Regions from separate parts of the Herminiimonas sp. GW821-FHT09C12 genome, predicted to be linked through region 1. Evidence: predicted binding sites of a transcription regulator. Region 1 holds the regulator's gene; the other holds the start of a gene.
The links. Region 1 encodes FNR, which switches genes on or off when oxygen is low (the NO sensors DNR and NnrR bind a similar motif). Its sites were predicted from a motif close to TTGATNNNNATCAA; they were not measured.
Positions count from the first base shown of each region.

Region 2: the regulator FNR is predicted to act here: its motif matches at 4,693-4,706, upstream of AC07N2_RS08485 (DUF7933 domain-containing protein).

Region 1 covers NZ_JBWKPC010000002.1:805,679-815,395, reverse strand. The annotation lists gene AC07N2_RS13745 (hypothetical protein) at 1-787, shown strand, start outside; gene AC07N2_RS13740 (DUF1304 domain-containing protein) at 899-1,267, shown strand; gene AC07N2_RS13735 (hypothetical protein) at 1,294-2,544, opposite strand; gene AC07N2_RS13730 (DODA-type extradiol aromatic ring-opening family dioxygenase) at 2,611-3,426, opposite strand; gene AC07N2_RS13725 (ABC transporter ATP-binding protein) at 3,545-4,846, opposite strand; gene AC07N2_RS13720 (ABC transporter permease) at 4,857-6,590, opposite strand; gene fdxA (ferredoxin FdxA) at 7,109-7,453, shown strand; gene fnr (fumarate/nitrate reduction transcriptional regulator Fnr) at 7,544-8,302, shown strand; gene AC07N2_RS13705 (NAD-dependent epimerase/dehydratase family protein) at 8,490-9,149, shown strand; gene AC07N2_RS13700 (ABC transporter ATP-binding protein) at 9,240-9,717, shown strand, end outside.
Region 2 covers NZ_JBWKPC010000001.1:1,774,374-1,784,090, reverse strand. The annotation lists gene AC07N2_RS08485 (DUF7933 domain-containing protein) at 1-4,625, opposite strand, end outside; gene AC07N2_RS08480 (methyl-accepting chemotaxis protein) at 5,254-6,954, opposite strand; gene AC07N2_RS08475 (methyl-accepting chemotaxis protein) at 7,144-8,832, opposite strand; gene AC07N2_RS08470 (chemotaxis protein CheW) at 8,874-9,350, opposite strand.

The DNA of each region.
Region 1 (9,717 bases):
CGTCGATAATTATCTGAAGCAATTTGACGCTGCACAAAAACGTGGACATGGCGACGCTACGCTGATGACCATGTTCAAGGATGCGTTTGTCGGACTCAACAGTAACTACCCTGCACTAACGGCGCAACAGCGTGCGGAAGCAGTTACGACGCCGACGATACAACTCAACCAACTCGATCGCAGCGTATTGACGGGACTCGCTGATTTCTCTGCATCGGTCACGCAAAATTCAGAATTAAGCAATCCGTATCGTCCAAACGAACGGGATGCATTTTCCTATCAGCTATCGCAGGACAGCAGCATCAAGGGACGCAACCAGTTGGACCGTTCGATCACGCAAAAGCAGCAATCGAATCTGACTGCCAGCTATCACGAACCGCTGACAGCCAATCAAAAATTGGAACTATCAACTGAAATCAAGTCGCAGAACTACTACTATCACCAGATAAAAGATGAGGCCAGTAGCGCCGCCGCCATCAGTTATGAAAAGGGAGCAGTGGTCCATGCATCACTTATCCAGTCAGCGAGCCAATCTGCGCAGTTACAAAAATTCGTAGCAGGCAAGCTCACAGAAGACAAAACGACGTCACGCCAAGCGTCACAATCAGAAGATTTTCTGGCGCTGTTCAAAGCGAGCAGCCAGGGCAACGATGCTAAAGCCTGGCTGGATAGTTATCTTGGACAACAGGCACTATCGACCATCAATGATCTGGTGTTCTTGCAGCCCAATCCGACGCAATTAGAAGAGCAATCAAGGGAAAAAGACTTGGCGCTTCTCGTGTCTTGACGAAGAGAACTCTCACCGCTACCCGGCTTGCAAGCAATCGGTCTACTATTGAGCAAATGCGGTCATCAAATTGATCAGCGCACTATAGACCGGCACAAGAGGAGCCAAGACATGCATACCATAGCGACCGTTGCGACAGGACTTGTGGCTGCACTACACGTCTATATCTTGTATTTGGAAATGTTTTTGTGGGATACGCCCAAGGGCAGAAAAGCTTTTGGCCTGACAAAGGAATTTTCAGCTGCCTCGAAAGTCCTGGCTGCCAATCAAGGTCTGTACAACGGCTTTCTGGCTGCCGGCCTCATCTGGGGCATCTGGCTAGGCGCAGCCGGTGACTCAGTCAAAGTCTTCTTCCTGGCCTGCGTTGTTGTGGCGGGCATCTACGGTGCGATTACATCAAGCAAAAAGATATTGTTTGTTCAAGCACTTCCCGGTGCCATCGCTTTAGCATTGGTGCTCTTGGCTAAATCTCAGGTGTGAGCCGATCGAGTTTATCTAGCTAGCCATTATCGATTTGGTGCAAGAGCGGCGCGCGTCATCGTCAATTCGCAAGCGCGAATTGCATGTCCGTTTGCAAGCATATTGCCCTTACCAGAATAAGTCGGCACGCCAGGCTGAAAATCACCACTGATTCTGAATTGCCATTTCTGATTCGGGGTATTCGTTAGATATCCCTCACCAAGCAAGACCAGCATGTTTTCGGCGATCTGACCGGCTAACGTTTCCGCTACCTGTGGCAACTGCCGATGGACATTCACCGAACTGCCTTTGACTTCCATAGCGAATTTAGCTTGATATGCCTTGCGTGTACTTTTATCTTGACGCGCGCCGCATGACATCAGACCATTCCACTTCTCAGCGTTCTCGTCGACCAGCGCTTGCTTGTTTTGCACTTTGGCTAGCGCATCATTTTGATTTGCTACTGAAATCGCGGTGTCTTTTTCTCCTGCAAGTTGTTTTGCTAGCAGCTTCGCCATCAATGCCTGGTAATTGAGCAAAACACTATAGGACTCTCTATATTCAGTCTTGAGTGACTCAAAGCCGTCAAAGCCCACCACTTCTTCTCCATTTTTTGAGGGCACAGGAATGCGAACTGGCATGGAGAACAACAAAGCATTGTTCTTGGCATCCATCAATTTGGCAGTCAGTACTATCTGCGGCTTGAAGGTGGTAGAAAACGCTGCTGACGTATAGCCAAATACGGTGTATTTCACATGCAAGACTGCATCTGCATGGATATCATTTTTCCCAAAATCGAATTCACCCTGAGCATTTGGAATTGCTATCTTTGGATCGTCGATGAAAATAACTTCATAGCCCTTCGACTCCATCTGCGTTTTTAATTCGCTCCGGAGTTTTGCTGCGAAATCATAAGGATTTTTAGCAAACAGCTCGTTGTACTCTGTTTGCTTTTCGCCGATCAGCGTGCCATCTGCAGCTTGCCCTACTGCTGCAGTTGTCCCTGCTACCAATGCCGCACCGAGCACACCCAATCCAGGTATAGAGCTAGCTATCACGCCAGCTCCAGATGCACTGCTTATTTTTATCTGCTTGGGTTGTTCGATCGTGAGTATCGCTATTTTCTTTATTGCTTTTCGATGATCGTCGTCCAATGCTACCGATGCCGGAGCATGTGCACATCCACCTAATATCGAGGCAATGAGCGCCAAACTAACAAGCAGAGAGAATCGACCGCAAATAGATTTGTAGATCATCATGTTATTTATTGTTATTTGTTCATAGGCTGAAGGTGGCACGAACCATCTCCGTTTTTTCTAGTAACAATGCTCATCCCTGCGAGATAACTTGGCGCACCTAAAACATCAGACAGCTTTATCACCGAATACATAACCTGACACCACAACTTCCATCACCTTGTCTTCAAATATTTTGCGTCCCAGATCATCACCCGCCGCGCCAGCTGCAACCATCAATGGCAGCAAGTGATCCGGATATGGCTGAGTCAGCTTGGCATCTGGCGCCTCCGCCCATGCTGTTAACAATGCATCGCGTTCTTCTACCGGAGCGGAAATGCTGTCGCTCAACCATGTATCAAAACGTTTGGACGCTTCAGTAAATGCCGGACTGAAACCACGCATATTGTGAAAGCTCATGCCGCTGCCGACGATCAACACGCCTTCATCGCGCAATGCCTGCAAAGCTGCGCCAGCGCGCAGATGCTCAGCCGGATCAAGATCGGTTTTCATTGAGAGTTGCAGAATCGGGATGTCAGCATCCGGATAAATCAGTTTGAACGGGATGAAGACACCGTGATCGAAGCCGCGCTTTGCATCCGTCTTGACGGGAATATTCACCGCACCCAGCAGATCGACTATGCGCTTTGCCAATGCCGGCGCGCCCGGTGCCGGATACGTCAGTTCGTAAGTGTGTGGAGGAAAACCGTAGTAGTCATAGATCAGCGGTGGATGCGCACCTGTCATGACGGTGAACTCATCTTCCATCCAATGACCGGAGATGACGAGAACCGCCTTCGGCTTTTCGCCGACATAGGTATGCATATTCCGCAAAAAGTCTGCCATGCGATCCCACATGTGTGGATCGCCCGGCCAGTCCATGAAAAAACAAGGGCCGCCGCCGTGCGGAATGAAGAAGGTAGGAAGACGAGTAGAGTTGGCCATGATGCTATCCATTAGCGATTGAATTTTTCAAGACACTATTGTGCTGCCGCGGCGAAATTCTTGCTGGCGAGCTGTGCAATGGTTTTTTTGACATCACTGCGCCGCTCGCAAGACACGCTTACTCGGTTTCGTTTTCCGGCAATTTGAGTTGTCCGGTGTGGTAGTCGTATTCATAGACTTCACCATAACGGCCCCACTCAACCACCACTTCCAGCACGCGCTTGGCCTCTTCTTCTTTCAAGAATTCTTCCAGCGTATCGAGGAAACCTTTTTCCGACAGCGAACCCGCTGCTTCCTGCTCCAGACTGTTGCGGATATGCGCGGCCAATGGCACATGCGTCAACAACTGCTGGCCGAAAATTTCTTTTCTGCGCATGTGCGCTGCTTGCGCATAGCTGTGTCCTAACGCAGTCAGCGTGATATCGCCCTTCTCTACCTGTGCCAATCCCAGCAAGCCGAGTGCTTCGTAAGTCGGGAACAGTTCTTCGTCCGGCAACTTGGCTTCTTCGGTCAACTCCGGCAAATCGGCACGGCCGTTGAATGGTGGCGCAGCCAAGAGATCGAGCACACCTTCGATATGCGCAACGTCGGTTTCCGGCAAACGGTAACTGAGGTTGGCATGCAGCGCAGCACCTGTCGTTGCTTCTTGCGGCGTGCGCATCGTCATCAACGCGTACACTTCATCGATCAAGGCTCTGACTTCAGGAGAATCCACATTGCGTGGTCGCGGCAGATTGATCTTGATCTCGCTGCGTATGCGTCCCGGGCTGCTGGACAGAACGAGGATGCGATCAGACATCATGACCGCTTCTTCAATATTGTGAGAAACGATCAAAATGCCTTTGGTAGGAATACGCTTCTCTTCCCACATTTCCAAAATGTCGTCACGCAGCGTTTCGCCGGTCAACACATCCAATGCAGAAAACGCCTCATCCATCAGCAAGACATCCGGCCCTGTGACCAGGCCGCGTGCGATACCGACACGCTGCTTCATCCCGCCTGACAATTCGCGCGGCAATGCGCCACCGAAGCCGGCCAAGCCAATCAGATCAAGCATGGCATCTGCACGCTTCTCGCGTTCATCTGGTGGTACGCCCTGCGCTTCCAGTCCGAGTTCCACGTTCTGCTGCACGGTCAGCCATGGAAATAGTGCGAATGACTGGAACACCATCGCAATGCCGGCAACCGGACCATAGATTTCCTGACCACGATACTTTGCACTGCCCTCATCCGCGGGAATCAAGCCCGCCATGATGCGCAGCAAGGTGGACTTACCCGAGCCGGATTTACCCAGCAAGGCGACAATCTCTCCTTCTGCCAACGCGAAATCCACTTTCTCCAACACGCTGCAAGGTGTGCCGTCTGCGGTCTGGAAGGATTTATCCACACCGGTCAATTCAATCAATACATTTTGGCTCATGACGGCCCTCTCAATGGCTGCGGTCTTCTGCCAGCAAATACAATTTGCGCCAGAAAAATCTGTTTAACAACATAACAAATATGCACATCACGCCGATACCGAGCGCAATGCGATGGAAGTCGCCGGCATCGGTCATTTGCTTGATGTAACTACCCAATCCTTCAGCGACCAGCGTCGTTTTGCCCCAGGTCACATACTCGGCAACAATGCTGGCATTCCACGAACCACCGCTAGCCGTAATCGCACCCGTCACATAACTAGGGAATACGGCAGGCAGATAGACACGCTTCCATTTCAGCCAACCCTTCAAACCTAGATTGTCGGATGCCAAACGCAATTCATTTGGAATCGTCGAGGCACCAGCCACCACGTTGAACAGGATGTACCACTGCGTGCCAAACACCATCAAGGGACTGAGCCAGATGTTTGGATTGAGCTGCATCGTCAGCAGCACATACACCACCAGTGGAAACATCAAGTTAACCGGGAACGCAGCAAGGAATTGCGCAACACCTTGCACACGTTGCGAATACTTGGGACGCAAACCGATCCAGACTGCAATCGGCACCCAGATCAGCGATGCCAGGGCAATCAGCACCAACACGCGTGTCAGTGTAATCAGGCCCAACCACACCACATGGACTACTTCAGGCCAACCGACATCGCTATGTACGAAAGTAATTAATCGATAGATCGCCAGCGCGGTAGCAAGCAAGACCACTACGCTCCATGCACGCGACCATAAAGGATGAATGACACGCGCACTGGCTTGCGGCGCGGTACCGTCGTAGCGCACGCTGAACCAACCCAAGGTGCTGCGCAACATAGTCCAGACACGATCCGTAAATGCACGCATCCAGCGGCTGCGGCGTCCCCAATTCAATAACCACGAACGCTGTTCGGTTTCGCCTTGTGACTCTTCAAAACGGAATTTATCCGCCCATGCGAGCAAAGGCCGGAAGAACAATTGGTCATACAAGACGATCCCGGCCAACATGGCACCTATCGCCCAGCCGATCGCATGCAGATCCTTGGCTTCAATCGCGACTGCGATATAAGCGCCTATGCCGGGCAGCTTGATATCTTGTCCTGCAACGGAAATCGCTTCTGCCGCCACCAGGAAGAACCAGCCGCCGGACATGGACATCATCATGTTCCACAACAAGCCCGGCATCGCATAAGGCAATTCCAAACGCCAGAAACGCTGCCAACCCGATTGACGGAACACGCGCGAAGCTTCGCTCAGTTCAGCCGGCACAGTTCGTATCGATTGATACAGGCTGAACGCCATATTCCACGCCTGCGAAGAAAAGATCGCAAAAATCGCCGCACACTCAACGCCCAGCAGATTGCCGGGGAAGAATGCTATGAACGGCGCAATCGCAATCGCCTGAAAGCCGAGAATCGGCACCGATTGCAGGATATCCAGCATCGGTATCATGACCTTTTCGGCAGCGCGATATTTGGCCGCAATCGCAGCGAAGATAAAGCTGAACAGCAGCGCAAAAGCCAGCGCTATGAACATCCGCAAAATCGTACGCAGCAAGTAATAAGGAAGATTGGAGGGATCAAGCGAGATCGGCGTTACTTCGCCGACCACAAACGGCCTGGTCATCTGCATCGCGCCAAAGCCCACCGCAACAAACACGGCCAGCACCAGCGGCAACAATGCCCAATCCCAGCGATTGGGAGAAATCGCAAGCAAGGACTGATCTGCCCGACGAGGGGCAAACAACTCAAACATGGTGACACCTTGTATTCATGATTATCCAGTCTGAGCACACCGGGAAAAGGCATATCACCTTCGCCGGCAGGAATACGCATGCTGCTCCGAGTGTATGAAGGCGCGATGAAGCGACGTCAACAGTCAGACCATGCTTGCGAGTCATCAGCAAGATACAACGCACTCAAGCTCGTGCAGGTGGACACAAGATCACACCGCCAGAGCGATATATGCAATCAATTTAAAAACTAAGGGAGTAGAAAAAGAACAACCGAGGACCGATTGCCTTAAAGCCACTACCCGCCATTGCGGCAAGGTAGCGATGAGAAATCGTGGGCTACCTTGCCAGCATACTATCGGTATGAGAACTACAACTGGAACTGCCCATTCAAAAACCCCATCGGAAAATAATCGACGCACTTTACCACTCGCCTTCCCATCTTGCAATGAGCGCCGTCATTTCGGCGCACCTTCAAAAAGGCAATTCCGGCGACAGCGTTTACAATGGCGCATCTGATCGCAAAAATGGAACAAGGAAAATGCCGTTTGTCGTCACTGAAGCATGTATTCAATGTAAATATACCGATTGCGTTGTGGTTTGCCCGATGGATTGTTTTTTTGAAGGCCCCAACTTTCTTGCGATCAATCAAGATGAATGCATCGATTGTTCCGTATGCGTACCGGAATGCCCCGTCAATGCCATCGTTAACGCGGCTGAAATTTCGCCCGAACAGCAGCATTTCGTCGCATTGAATCGTGAACTATCCACGCGCCCGGACTGGAAACGTATCAGCCAGGCCAAGATACCTATGCCTGAACATGAAAAATGGGCGCAGGTGAAGGATAAGTTGCCCTTGTTACAGATTGATGACAAGATCACATGAGTCGCCTCAGTCTTCAAGACTGAGCCTCTCACCGTTAATCAAACCAGTCACCGCACCCATGCCGCATTGCGGTTCGACTAAGCAAAGAATATGAGCCAGCCCTCTTCCCCTACCGTTGATACAGCATTGAACGTCAACGCCTTGCGTGCCAGTTGCTCCACTTGCAGCATGCATCAGTTGTGTCTGCCTATGGGCTTGGGCGAAAACGATATGGAGCGTCTGGATCAAATCATCGGCCGCCGGCGCAAAGTGTCGCGCGATGAGTATCTGTATCGCATGGGCGATCCCTTTGTTAACTTGTATGCGGTGCGCGTAGGCCACTTCAAAACCTGCCAGATCAATGCTGGCGGCGAACAGCAGATTACCGGCTTCCAGATGACGGGCGAATTGCTCGGCATGGATGCAATCAGCACCGATCTCCACCACTGTGATGCGATTGCGCTGGAAGACAGTGAAGTCTGCGAAATCCCATTCCCACGACTGGAAGAGTTATTCAGCACCATGCCAACGCTGCTGCGTCACTTCCATCGCATGATGAGCCAGGAAATCACGCGTGAGCAAAGCGTCATGCTACTGCTCGGCAACATGCGTGCTGAACAACGCTTTGCGGCCTTTTTGCTGAATCTGGCTTCACGCTATACAGCGCGTGGCTACTCCTCCACCAACTTCCAACTGCGTATGTCGCGTGAAGATATAGGCAACTATCTCGGCCTGACGATAGAAAGCATCAGCCGCTTGCTCTCCAAGTTCAAGAAAGAAGGCTTGCTTAAAGTGAGCAATCGCGAGATTGAGCTACTCGACCCCGCAATTTTGAAAGAAATGGCTGCTGGCAGCGCCAGTTGCCGTTAAATCCAGGTATTGATTTTATTCAAGGCGCCCCTACCTTGAGCACACGTTCTGACTTAGCCATTTTTACTTAGCCATTCAAGTAAAAAATTGGCGTAAGGAAGCTGATTCTATTCATGCGTTGGCTATTCAGTGATCGCATGCACGATGCACTCGCGCGTTTAACGTTGGGCTTACCGAAGAGGATGAAATGAATATATTGATATTCGGTGCGACCGGTATGGTCGGCCAGGGCGTATTGCGAGAATGCCTGCTCGATCCCGATGTCACGCTGATAAAAACCATAGGCCGCAGCAGCACTGGGCAACAACATCCAAAATTGCGGGACATCGTTCATTCCGACTTGTTTGATTACACGGCCATCGAAGATGAATTGAGAGATATCGATGCATGTTTCTTCTGTCTTGGCATTTCATCCGTTGGAATGACCGAAGCCGACTACACCCGTATCAGCTATGACATGACGCTGGCGGCAGCCACAACATTGGCCAGACTCAATCCGAATATGACCTTCATCTATGTATCTGGTGCCAGTACCGACAGCTCGGAACAGGGACGCGTGATGTGGGCGCGCGTAAAGGGAAAAACAGAGAATGCCTTGCTGCGCCTGCCCTTCAACGCTTATATGTTCCGTCCGGGCGTGATACAGCCATTACACGGAATAAAATCAAAAACCAGGTCTTACCGTCTGCTTTACGCATTATCCGCACCACTTTTCCCGATTCTGCGCGCCATATTCCCCGAGCAGATCACCACCACCGAAGCATTGGGCAAGGCGATGCTGACTGTTGCCAGGCATGGCGCAGATAAACACGTACTGGAAAGCAAGGATATCGCTACGCTGCGATAATGCGTATCTGCAGCATTTCTGCATTCTAAAAAACTGACAGTCACTCGCAACATACGCGAGTTGGCATCATCCATCTATTACGGAGGCAGTTTGCAATCGATTATTTCCGTCAAGGGTCTGACCAAGCAGTATGCGTCAGGCTTTCAGGCGCTCAAAGGCATCGATCTCGATATCCGTCGCGGCGAAATCTTCGCCCTGCTCGGACCGAACGGTGCCGGCAAAACCACATTGATCAGCATCATCTGCGGCATCGTCAATCCGAGTGAAGGTACCGTACTGGCCGATGGTCACAATATCGTGACCGACTATCGCGCTGCCCGCACCAAGATCGGACTGGTACCGCAAGAGCTATCGACCGACGCATTTGAAACGGTATGGGCCACAGTCAATTTCAGTCGCGGCATATTCGGCAAGCCGAAAGATCATGCGTACGTCGAGAAAGTCTTGCGCTCTCTTTCGCTGTGGGACAAAAAAGATTCGAAAATCTTTGCCTTGTCCGGCGGCATGAAACGACGCGTGATGATCGCCAAGGCACTCTCGCACGAACCGCAGATACTCTTCCTCGATG
Region 2 (9,717 bases), on a different contig from region 1:
GTCGGATTGGAAGCGATACCGACAGTGCCCGTCGTGCTATTGCGATTGATGATCGTTCCAGCTGTTGTAATGCCGTTCGTCGTACCGACTGGCTGGCCTGGCTGACAAACGGTATATGGACCTGCCGCCAAACCGGAAAACGTATAATTACCCAAGGTATCGGTGACCGCAGTTGCAAGCGGTGCACCGCTGCAATTCGTACCTGCATGCAATTCAATTGCTGATCCTGCAATCGGCGTATCGATACCATTTTCGAAAGTGCCGTTCGGTACAACATTGTTGTCCTTGAATACCTTGCCGGACACATAACCTTGTGTGCTGATGGTCAACACTGCATTCGCAGGCTGTTGGTTATTACCCAAATCTGTTTTCAAACTACCAGCAGGAATATTGTTGGTATGCGCACCTGCCGTCATACCAGTGACGTCAACATCAATGGTGCAACCACCAAGCGGGATCGTTCCACCGTTATTCAGGCGCACACTCGTTGCACCCGCAGCTGCCACGACCGTGCCACCGCAAGTGGTCGCCAAGTTTGGCGGTGTAGCCACGCTGATTTGACCCGGTGCAATCGGCAGTACATCGTCGAAGTTGGCCGTCAAGGTCATTACCGATGCATTGTCATTACCGATCACAATGCTCAAGCGCGACTTGCCCCCTGCTGGAATCACAGCAGGGGAAAATTGCTTGCCCACCGTAGGCGGTGTAGACACGATCAATTTCGCACTCGTCGGCTCTTCATTGACGATGCCTTCGTTCGTTGTCACCGCTCCACTTGGAATCGTATTGAGATATGTGCCGGAAATATTGCTCAGCACATTGACCGTCACAAGACAGAAGCCGTTGGCCGGCACTGTTGCACCAGCCACGCGAATACTGGTGGCAGATGCTGTTGCCACTACCGTACCGCCCGCGCATGTTGTGCTGGCTCCCGGCGTTGGTGCGACCACTAATCCCGTCGGCAAGGCATCATTCACGCCCAATCCAGTCAGTGGCGCGGTATTGCTGTTTTCAAAACGCAGTGTCAATACAGCGACTGCACCTGCAGCCTTGTTATCAACGCCGGTTGTAAAGCCGCTCGGATTACCACTATCTTGCGTACGCAAGCTAAATGCTTTGTGTACTGTCAGTGGCGCTCTGGCGCGCAAGGTATCGCTGGTGGGATCTTTATTTGTTACCGGGATACCGCCAGACGAACCTATGACTGTATTCGCCGGGATCGTATTCACGTAATCGCCTGCGGCATTCACCAACACATCGATTTCTGCCACGCAGCTAGCTGCGGTCAAGCCTGTTGCCGCGATCAAGTTGCCGCCGCTCACTTTCACTTGATGCAAACCACTTACCACCGAAGAAGAAACCGTCGCACCGAGACAAGTCGATGTCGGATTCGCACCGCTAGGTACACTAATATTCGCTGGCAGTACGTCAATAACACTCAGGTTACTCAAAGGCTGCGAAGTAGGATTGAGGAAAGTAATGCGCAAACGTGAACGTTCCCCCGGCTTCACTACATTCGGTATGAACTGTTTCTCGATCCCGACATTGCTACTGGTCGCCAAACTGGTTGATGCAGGACTGCTGTTCGTCAAACCTTGATCGGTATGCAATGCGCCGGCCGGGATCACGTTGGTCACACCAGCGGCAACATTTGATGTGACATTAACCTTGATCGAACAAGCAGCATTAGCTGCCAAGGTCGCGATACTCAGACTGACCGAGCGTGATCCCGGAATCGCCACAACACTGCCGCCAGGGCAAGTCGTTGTAGCCGATGGATTAGCTGTAATGACCCAACCGTTATTAGGAGCACCTGCCGTGCCATCCGTAGTGAAATAATCTGTCACGCCCATATTGGTAACTGCTTGCGTGCCATTGTTGATATCGATCGTCAACTGACTTACTTGCCCTGGGAAGGTCAAGGTAGACGGATTGGTCGATTTCAAAATCGTCAGATTAGTTGACGCATTACGCGTCAATGTCGCCGTCACCGGCACGACATTACGTACACCACCATCGGCTTGAATGCCATTCGCAGGAATGCTGTTGACCCAATTGGTACTGCCAGTTGCCACAACATCAAACAAAAGCGAGCAATTGCCGCCAGCATTAATGTTGGCTCCTGCAAGAGAAATAGTTGCATCGCCCGCGGCACCTGTAATCACAGGTGTACCGGCACATGTTGAATACGCCTTAGGCGGCGTTGCCAATACCATGCCGGCTGGCAGCGGATCCGTTACCTTGACGTTAGTCAGCGGCAGAGTGCTGGAATTTAAAAGTTGAACCGTGACAGTTGATTTACCACTCGAGGCGATACTGGCTGGATTGAAACTTTTGTTTGCAGTTAGTGCAGATGTATACGTCAGGCTTGGCGTGTTCGTCGCAAACGGTACGAGCGCACGCGTTTGATTATCAGCCAATGTTTCAGTGCCGCCGACCGTGGCTGTATTTGGATAAACACCTGCCGGCCCAACCACATCAACGAGTAATACGCACGCGCCATCGGCACCGGTTCCACCATCTGCCCGCGCTGGTACCGTCCCGCCGTTCATTGCTATCGATGTGGAACCGGCAACAGCATTTATCGTCGGAGTACCGCAAGTACTGGCGGCATTCGACGGTGTTGCAATACGCAATTGCCCACCACCAGTATTCGCGAGCTGCAAGGTATCGGAGATGCTTACATTGGTCAGCGGATTTGCTGACTTATTCTTCAGCGTAATCGTCATACGAACGACCGTGCCTTCAGAAAAAGTATTGACGCCCGGAGCCGATTCAGCAAATGCCTTTGTCGCAGCAAGAACAGCTACCGTATTGTTAGGATTTGTTGGATTTGAGGGACTACCGTTACATACGTTTCCAGCGCCGTTGTTGTAACAAACGCCACCGGCATCAATCGTGTTGGCGGTTGAGGTATTGACTGTCAGCGACGTCATTGCCCAGAATTTGACCGTACAGGTACCCGGCACATTGATAGTGTTGCGTCCGGCAACGGAACTGAGCACAAGAACAGCAGAAGTCGCACCGACCACGCTGGTGGAACTTAACGTTCCGCAACCAGCACCTTCCACTGTCGGTGAATAGTTGATGCCATTGATATTGCCGGTCAAATAAGTTTGACCATGGCTGAACGAGTCGGTCACAGTGACGTTGTTAATCACACCTACACCGTAATTTTCCACCGTAACCAAGTATTGAATCGGATTACCCGGTGCGACGACTGTAGGTGTTGCACTCTTCAAGATGCGCAAATCATCGGCAACTAAAATGGTCGCTGAAGCCTCTTGACTGCGTATTGCCGGAATGCCGACATTGACCGCACCTTCAGCCAGAGAATTTGTATAAGTAACGGGTACGCCGGTTAATTGAACACTGCCGGTGAAATTGACGGTGACGGTACAAGTACCGTTAGCGGGGATGCTGCCGCCAGTGAGCGTAATGCCGACTGCAGTATTCGTCGTTGTGCCACCGCATGTATTAGATGCGCCGGTAACCAGCAAGCCCTTAGTCGCGGTCGCTCCGCCCACACCATCGATAGGCGTATCGCTAAAGCTGGTAATAGCCAGTGCCGTATTACCATCATTCTTCAGAGTGATCTGAAAGCTGCCGGCCTCACCGCTGGAAAGTGCCGTTTTCGAGAAGGCCTTGCTAACCTGCAATGGTGAACGTACCGTGATCGTTGCAGTTGCATTCGCAGCTGCCGGCATACCCAAACCCGTACTGAAATCGCTAGTACGATTAATCTGATTGGTTTGTGCCCCGGTTGTGTAAGCACCATTCGTTTGATTTGCTTCGACATTGACAGTGAAGGTACAACTGCCACTTGCCGGCAATGAACCAGAACCGCTTATTGTTTTGACGCCAGCGCCAGCACTGAATACGGGTGTAGAACCGTCACTGCAACTTGCCGTCGCATTCGGTACTGCTGCCACCTTGATAATTGCGTCAGCACCAAGCTGAGGAAAGGCATCGGAAATATTGAAACTACCGATGGCGACCGAATTCGGATTCGTGACTGTCACCGTCAACGGTGTAGATGTACCGCCAAGTATGAGTGTGGAGTTACCAAACGATTTCGCAATTTGCGGTTGTTGCAAGGCTTTTACACCAAATGTTTGTGTGACTAAACCACTGTTTGCCACAGCAGCAAGCCCCTCGACCCCCGTTACTGCACCACTGGCAAGCTGGTAATCATAGCTGGCTGCCGTTCCTGTCGAAGTCCCTGCCGTCACAGGAATATCGATCGTACATACGCCATCAGTGCCACTGCTTGATGCAGGAATAATCCCGTTCACCAGTTTGATTTGTTGCGTGCCCTGCACCGTTGTTAGCGTGCCACCACAAGTAGAAGTAGGTGTACCTGCGATCTTCAAACCATTAGGTAAAGTCCCTGGCAAATTATTATCGAATGCAGTGTTATCGATCTGCGTGCCTACGCTATTAGACAAAGTAATGCGCAAGACTCTCACCTCACCAGGGAAAAATGAAGAAGGGTCCGGCGTCGTCACGGAGGCCGTCAATGCCGCAAATGCAGACATCGGCAACACACCGATCAGCACAGCCAATGACGCTGAGCGCAACACAGAAAGGGAAGAGAATCCGGCAAAAAATGGGGAACGCAACATGACAGGCCTATCTACTTTTTAAATAATTTTCTAAACACGAGGTCGCAACAATCTGCTGTTTAAATAATTGATTTGATGCAAGGGAATTGCCGAACGGAATATAAAGTTCCCCCTCGGAAACCGCATGTAAACGTTCGCAAACATTTGCAAACAGAAATAAAAATGAGGTGTTGGGAGTGACGGGAAAAGACGGTTAAAAGCACCCACGCAGCAATCGTTGCCGGAGGTTAATTAGTTTCAAAATGGAAAGGCTGACAAATCCTGAGACTGCTATGAGGACGCGTAGAAAATCGCGAAGAGAAAAGAAGTGAAGTACAGAGAAGCTGGAAGAAGAATGATGTCTATCGCATGCAAAACAACACACCGTGCACACATGTAAACGCAAAGCACTGAGTTACATCCAAACAACAAGTAGTGATCACTATCCAGCTGAATTTTATTTCCATATGGAAATATTTTTAGATATTGAAGATGAATGAGAAAGGAAATAATCAGACATGCTGCATTGCACGGGCATGAGAAAAGCAAGCAAAGAAAACGAAAAACGATAGTCGAGAAAATGGCGGCAGAAAATAAAAAAGGCCGGGTAAGAACCCGGCCTTTTTAAAGAGATGCAAAGATCAGACGATTAAAACTCTTCCCAATCGTCGCCACCTGTCGCTGCGCCATTCGCAACTTTTTGACGTACGGGTGCAGCGATCGTACGTTGGGCAGGCGAACGATGCGATGCCACCGCTGAGATTTTTGCGGTTCGTTTGATCGGCGCAGACACTTCCACGCCATCCAACTTGAACACGCTAACGGCCTCAGCCAGCTTGGCTGCTTGGTCATTGAGTGATTCAGCGGCGGCCGCCGCTTCTTCCACCAGTGCGGCATTTTGCTGCGTAACTTGATCCATCTGACCGATGGCTTGATTCACTTGCTCGATACCGGCGCTTTGTTCCTGACTCGCCGCCATGATCTCGGACATGATGTCGGTCACGCGCTTCACGCTTTGCACAACCTCGTCCATCGTCACGCCAGCTTCTTCCACCAGTCTGCTACCGGTCTCGACTTTATCAACGGAATCGCCTATGAGTGCCTTGATTTCTTTTGCGGCAGCAGCTGAACGTTGTGCCAGATTGCGCACTTCACTCGCCACCACTGCAAATCCGCGTCCTTGCTCACCGGCACGTGCTGCTTCCACCGCCGCATTCAAGGCCAGGATATTCGTCTGGAATGCAATGCCATCGATGACGCCAATGATGTCCACAATTTTCTTGGCGGATGAATTGATCTCTTCCATCGTATCGACTACTTGCGAAACGACCGCTCCACCCTTTTCTGCAACGCTGGAGGCAGATACAGCCAGTTGATTGGCCTGGCGTGCATTGTCTGCATTCTGTTTCACGGTTGAAGTCAGCTCTTCCATCGAGGATGCTGTTTCTTCCAGTGAACTGGCTTGCTCTTCAGTACGGCTGGACAAATCCAGATTGCCCGCAGCGATCTGGCTCGATGCTGTCGCGATGGTATCAATGCCAGTTCTGACTTCGCTCACACTCTTGACCAAACCGTCGTTCATGTCCTTCAACGCTTGCAGCAATTGCCCTGTTTCGTCGTTCGACTTGGCTTCAATCTTGTTGCGCAGATCACCCGAAGCAACCGTGCGTGCGACTTCGACCGCATATCCCAAGGGACGCGTGATACTGCGCGACAGCAACCAGGCGAGTAAAGCACCCAGTGCCAATGCAATCGTTCCCAAGGTAATCAATACAGCGCGACCAGATACATACAAATCATCGACAGCAGTTTTCGCTTTCTGGAAAATACCTTGCTGATACTCCACCACAGCCAGAACCGATTGGTTATAAGAATCCAATGCTGGATCCATCTTGGTTGCGATCAGTTTTTTTGCCGTTGCCTCAGCGGTGGCATTGCTCTCGCCCTTGAGCTTGAAGACATCCTTGCGAATGTCCATATACTCCTTGCGCTTGTCACCCACCACACTCATCAGTTTTTTGCCTTCATCACTTTGAATCTTGCTACTGATTTGATCTTGCAGCTTGGTGATTTCGATACTTTGTGCTTCCATCTCGGTCTGGAATTGTTTCTGTACTTCAGCATCATTGCTTCTTACACGTGCCGTAGTACGCACCGCATTGGCGATATTACCTAAATACCATTGATGCGATAAACGCTCCGTCTGTGCAGCAGCTTCCATATGCACAGTTGCTTGCGCAACTTCTTGCAGGCGCCAGACACCAATCACTATCATGGATGCCATCAATGCCAGCACGACGGCGAACGCCATGCCCAGCCGTACGCCGATTTTTAAATTCGTTATTTGCATTTTTTACTTAAGATGAGGGAGGATTTGGAAGGTGATGTAAACGATGTATCGCCATGCTGCTGTGTTTTTTCCATTGCAGATAAGGCCATCGATTTGTCCAGACCGGTCGAGAACAAGATGTGTCCCCGACCGTAACAAGATTGATCAGGCAAGCGGCACAGCGCTTACCTGATTACAGCAAGTAATAACTTAAAACTCTTCCCAGTCATCACCACCTGCCGCTACGCCATTCGAAACTTTCTTATGCGCTGGTGCAGGTGCTGCAATCGCACGTTTGGCAGGTGTCACCGCAGCGATCTTTGTTGCTCTCTTCGCTGGTGCCGACGCTTCCATGCGATCCAGTTTGAAGACACTGACGGCTTCTGCCAGCTTGATTGCTTGCTCGTTGAGCGATTCCGCTGCAGCTGCAGCTTCTTCTACCAACGCGGCATTCTGCTGCGTGACTTGATCCATCTGACCGATAGCCTGATTCACTTGCTCGATGCCGGCGCTTTGTTCCTGACTCGCGGCCATGATCTCGGACATGATGTCGGTTACGCGCTTAACGCTGTGAACAACCTCTTCCATCGTGACGCCAGCTTCACCGACCAGCTTGCTGCCGATCTCTACTTTACCGACAGAGTCACCAATCAAGGTTTTGATTTCTTTTGCAGCAGCAGCCGAGCGTTGTGCCAGATTACGCACTTCACTCGCCACCACGGCAAATCCACGACCTTGTTCACCAGCACGTGCGGCTTCCACTGCAGCATTCAAGGCCAGGATATTGGTTTGGAAGGCAATGCCGTCGATAACGCCAATGATGTCCACGATCTTTTTGGCAGAAGTATTGATGTCTTCCATCGTATCGACCACTTGCGACACCACTGCACCACCTTTTTCTGCAACGCTGGAAGCAGATGCCGCAAGTTGATTGGCTTGGCGGGCATTGTCGACGTTCTGTCTCACAGTCGAGGTCAGCTCTTCCATCGACGAAGCTGTTTCTTCCAGTGAACTGGCTTGCTGCTCAGTACGGCTGGACAAATCCAGATTACCTGCTGCGATCTGTGTGGTCGCAGTACTGATCGCAGTACTGCCTTGGCGAACGTTATGTACCGTTTCAGTCAAACTAGTCTGCATTTTTTGCAGGCCGTTCATCAACACACCCATTTCATTCTTGGATTTGACTTCGATACGGCTAGTCAAATCACCAGAAGAAATCGCACCGAAATGACCAAGCATTTCTTGCAACGGTTGCATGATCGCGCGGATCAGGAAGAACGCTGATACTGAAACAGCCAACAATCCAAACAAAACACCCGCAATCGCCGCAATGCGGAACATGCTAAACATGGATTGACTGGATTCATACGCTGCAGCGGCAACCTTCAATTGAAAGTCCGTCAGCGTCTCTGCGCTCTCACGCATATCAGTGAATAAAGGTGAGGTCTTTGTAAACATGAGCTCGCTAGCTTCTGCATGGCGCCCGGCTTGTACCGCAGCGAGCAGAGGAAGTGCGCCATCACGCACATAAATATTGCGTTTTTCGGTGACGATATCAGCCAGTTTCTTTTCATCCGCATTCATAGGCAAGGCGTAGTAATCCTTCCACGCCGCATCAGATTGGGCTCGCAGCGTTGCTGAGCGCGCGATCAAGTCACCGACAGTAGGCGCATCCGGTTTAAGGACGATACGATCAATGGCTGAACGTGCCTGGAACATTCGCGTCATCGACAGATTGATGGCAATAGTAGATGCTAGTTGATTACCATAGACATCCTTCAATGAGTTGTTCGTGCTTTGCAAGCCAAACACGCCCATCGCACCACCTACGATCAGCATCATTCCCATGAAAAGCATCGTGCCGATGAGGCGCATCTTGATTGATAAATTATTGAACATCATTTCCTCAGACCAGTTAATTATGTGAAGCAGCTCTATTCTCAGGCCGCAATTTTTTCGATCAGCCCCATTTCGGAGGATGACATCAGCTTGTCAATATCAACCAAGATCAGCATGCGTTCTTCGATCGTTCCCAACCCGATCAAATAATCCGTATCCATTGCGGTTCCCATTTCTGGTGCCGGCTTGATCTGTTCGTTATTCAGCGTAATGACGTCAGAAACGCTGTCGACCACCATTCCGACTACACGATTGCCAATATTAAGAATAATGACGACCGTGAATTGGTCATACGTCGGCAAACCGAGTTTGAACATGATGCGCATATCCACAATAGGAACAATGATGCCGCGCAGATTAATGACACCCTTGATGAACTCAGGTGCATTAGCGATTTTGGTGACGGCATCGTAACCGCGAATTTCCTGCACTTTCAGAATATCGATACCGTATTCTTCGCTGCCTAGCGTAAACGCCAACACCTCGGTTCCGCCGAGAGATTGTTGTTTGTTTTGCATGGGTTGCCTGTCTAATATGAAGGATTGCTTGCGCGTTGTGAGCGATGCTTTTAGCGCAAAAATAATGGGACATTGAAGAGAAAAAATTTTCTCCACAACTCAATCCTGATTACGTCAATTCAGAGGGAATCTTTAGAGAGAAACGATGCCGTCGCAAAGATATTGCGACTGATGTGTGAATATTGGTTAAATCCGGAAAAACGCTTGTGTATTTGGTACGATTTTTAACGCTTTAATGAGAATGAAAAACGACCCAACCATCTGTGCGCAGACTGTCGATATTGAATCGACAATATGCATCCATTACTGCTTGTCTTTAGCAACCATTACTGACGAGTCAAGAAGCTTTCCTTATTAACAACTGCAC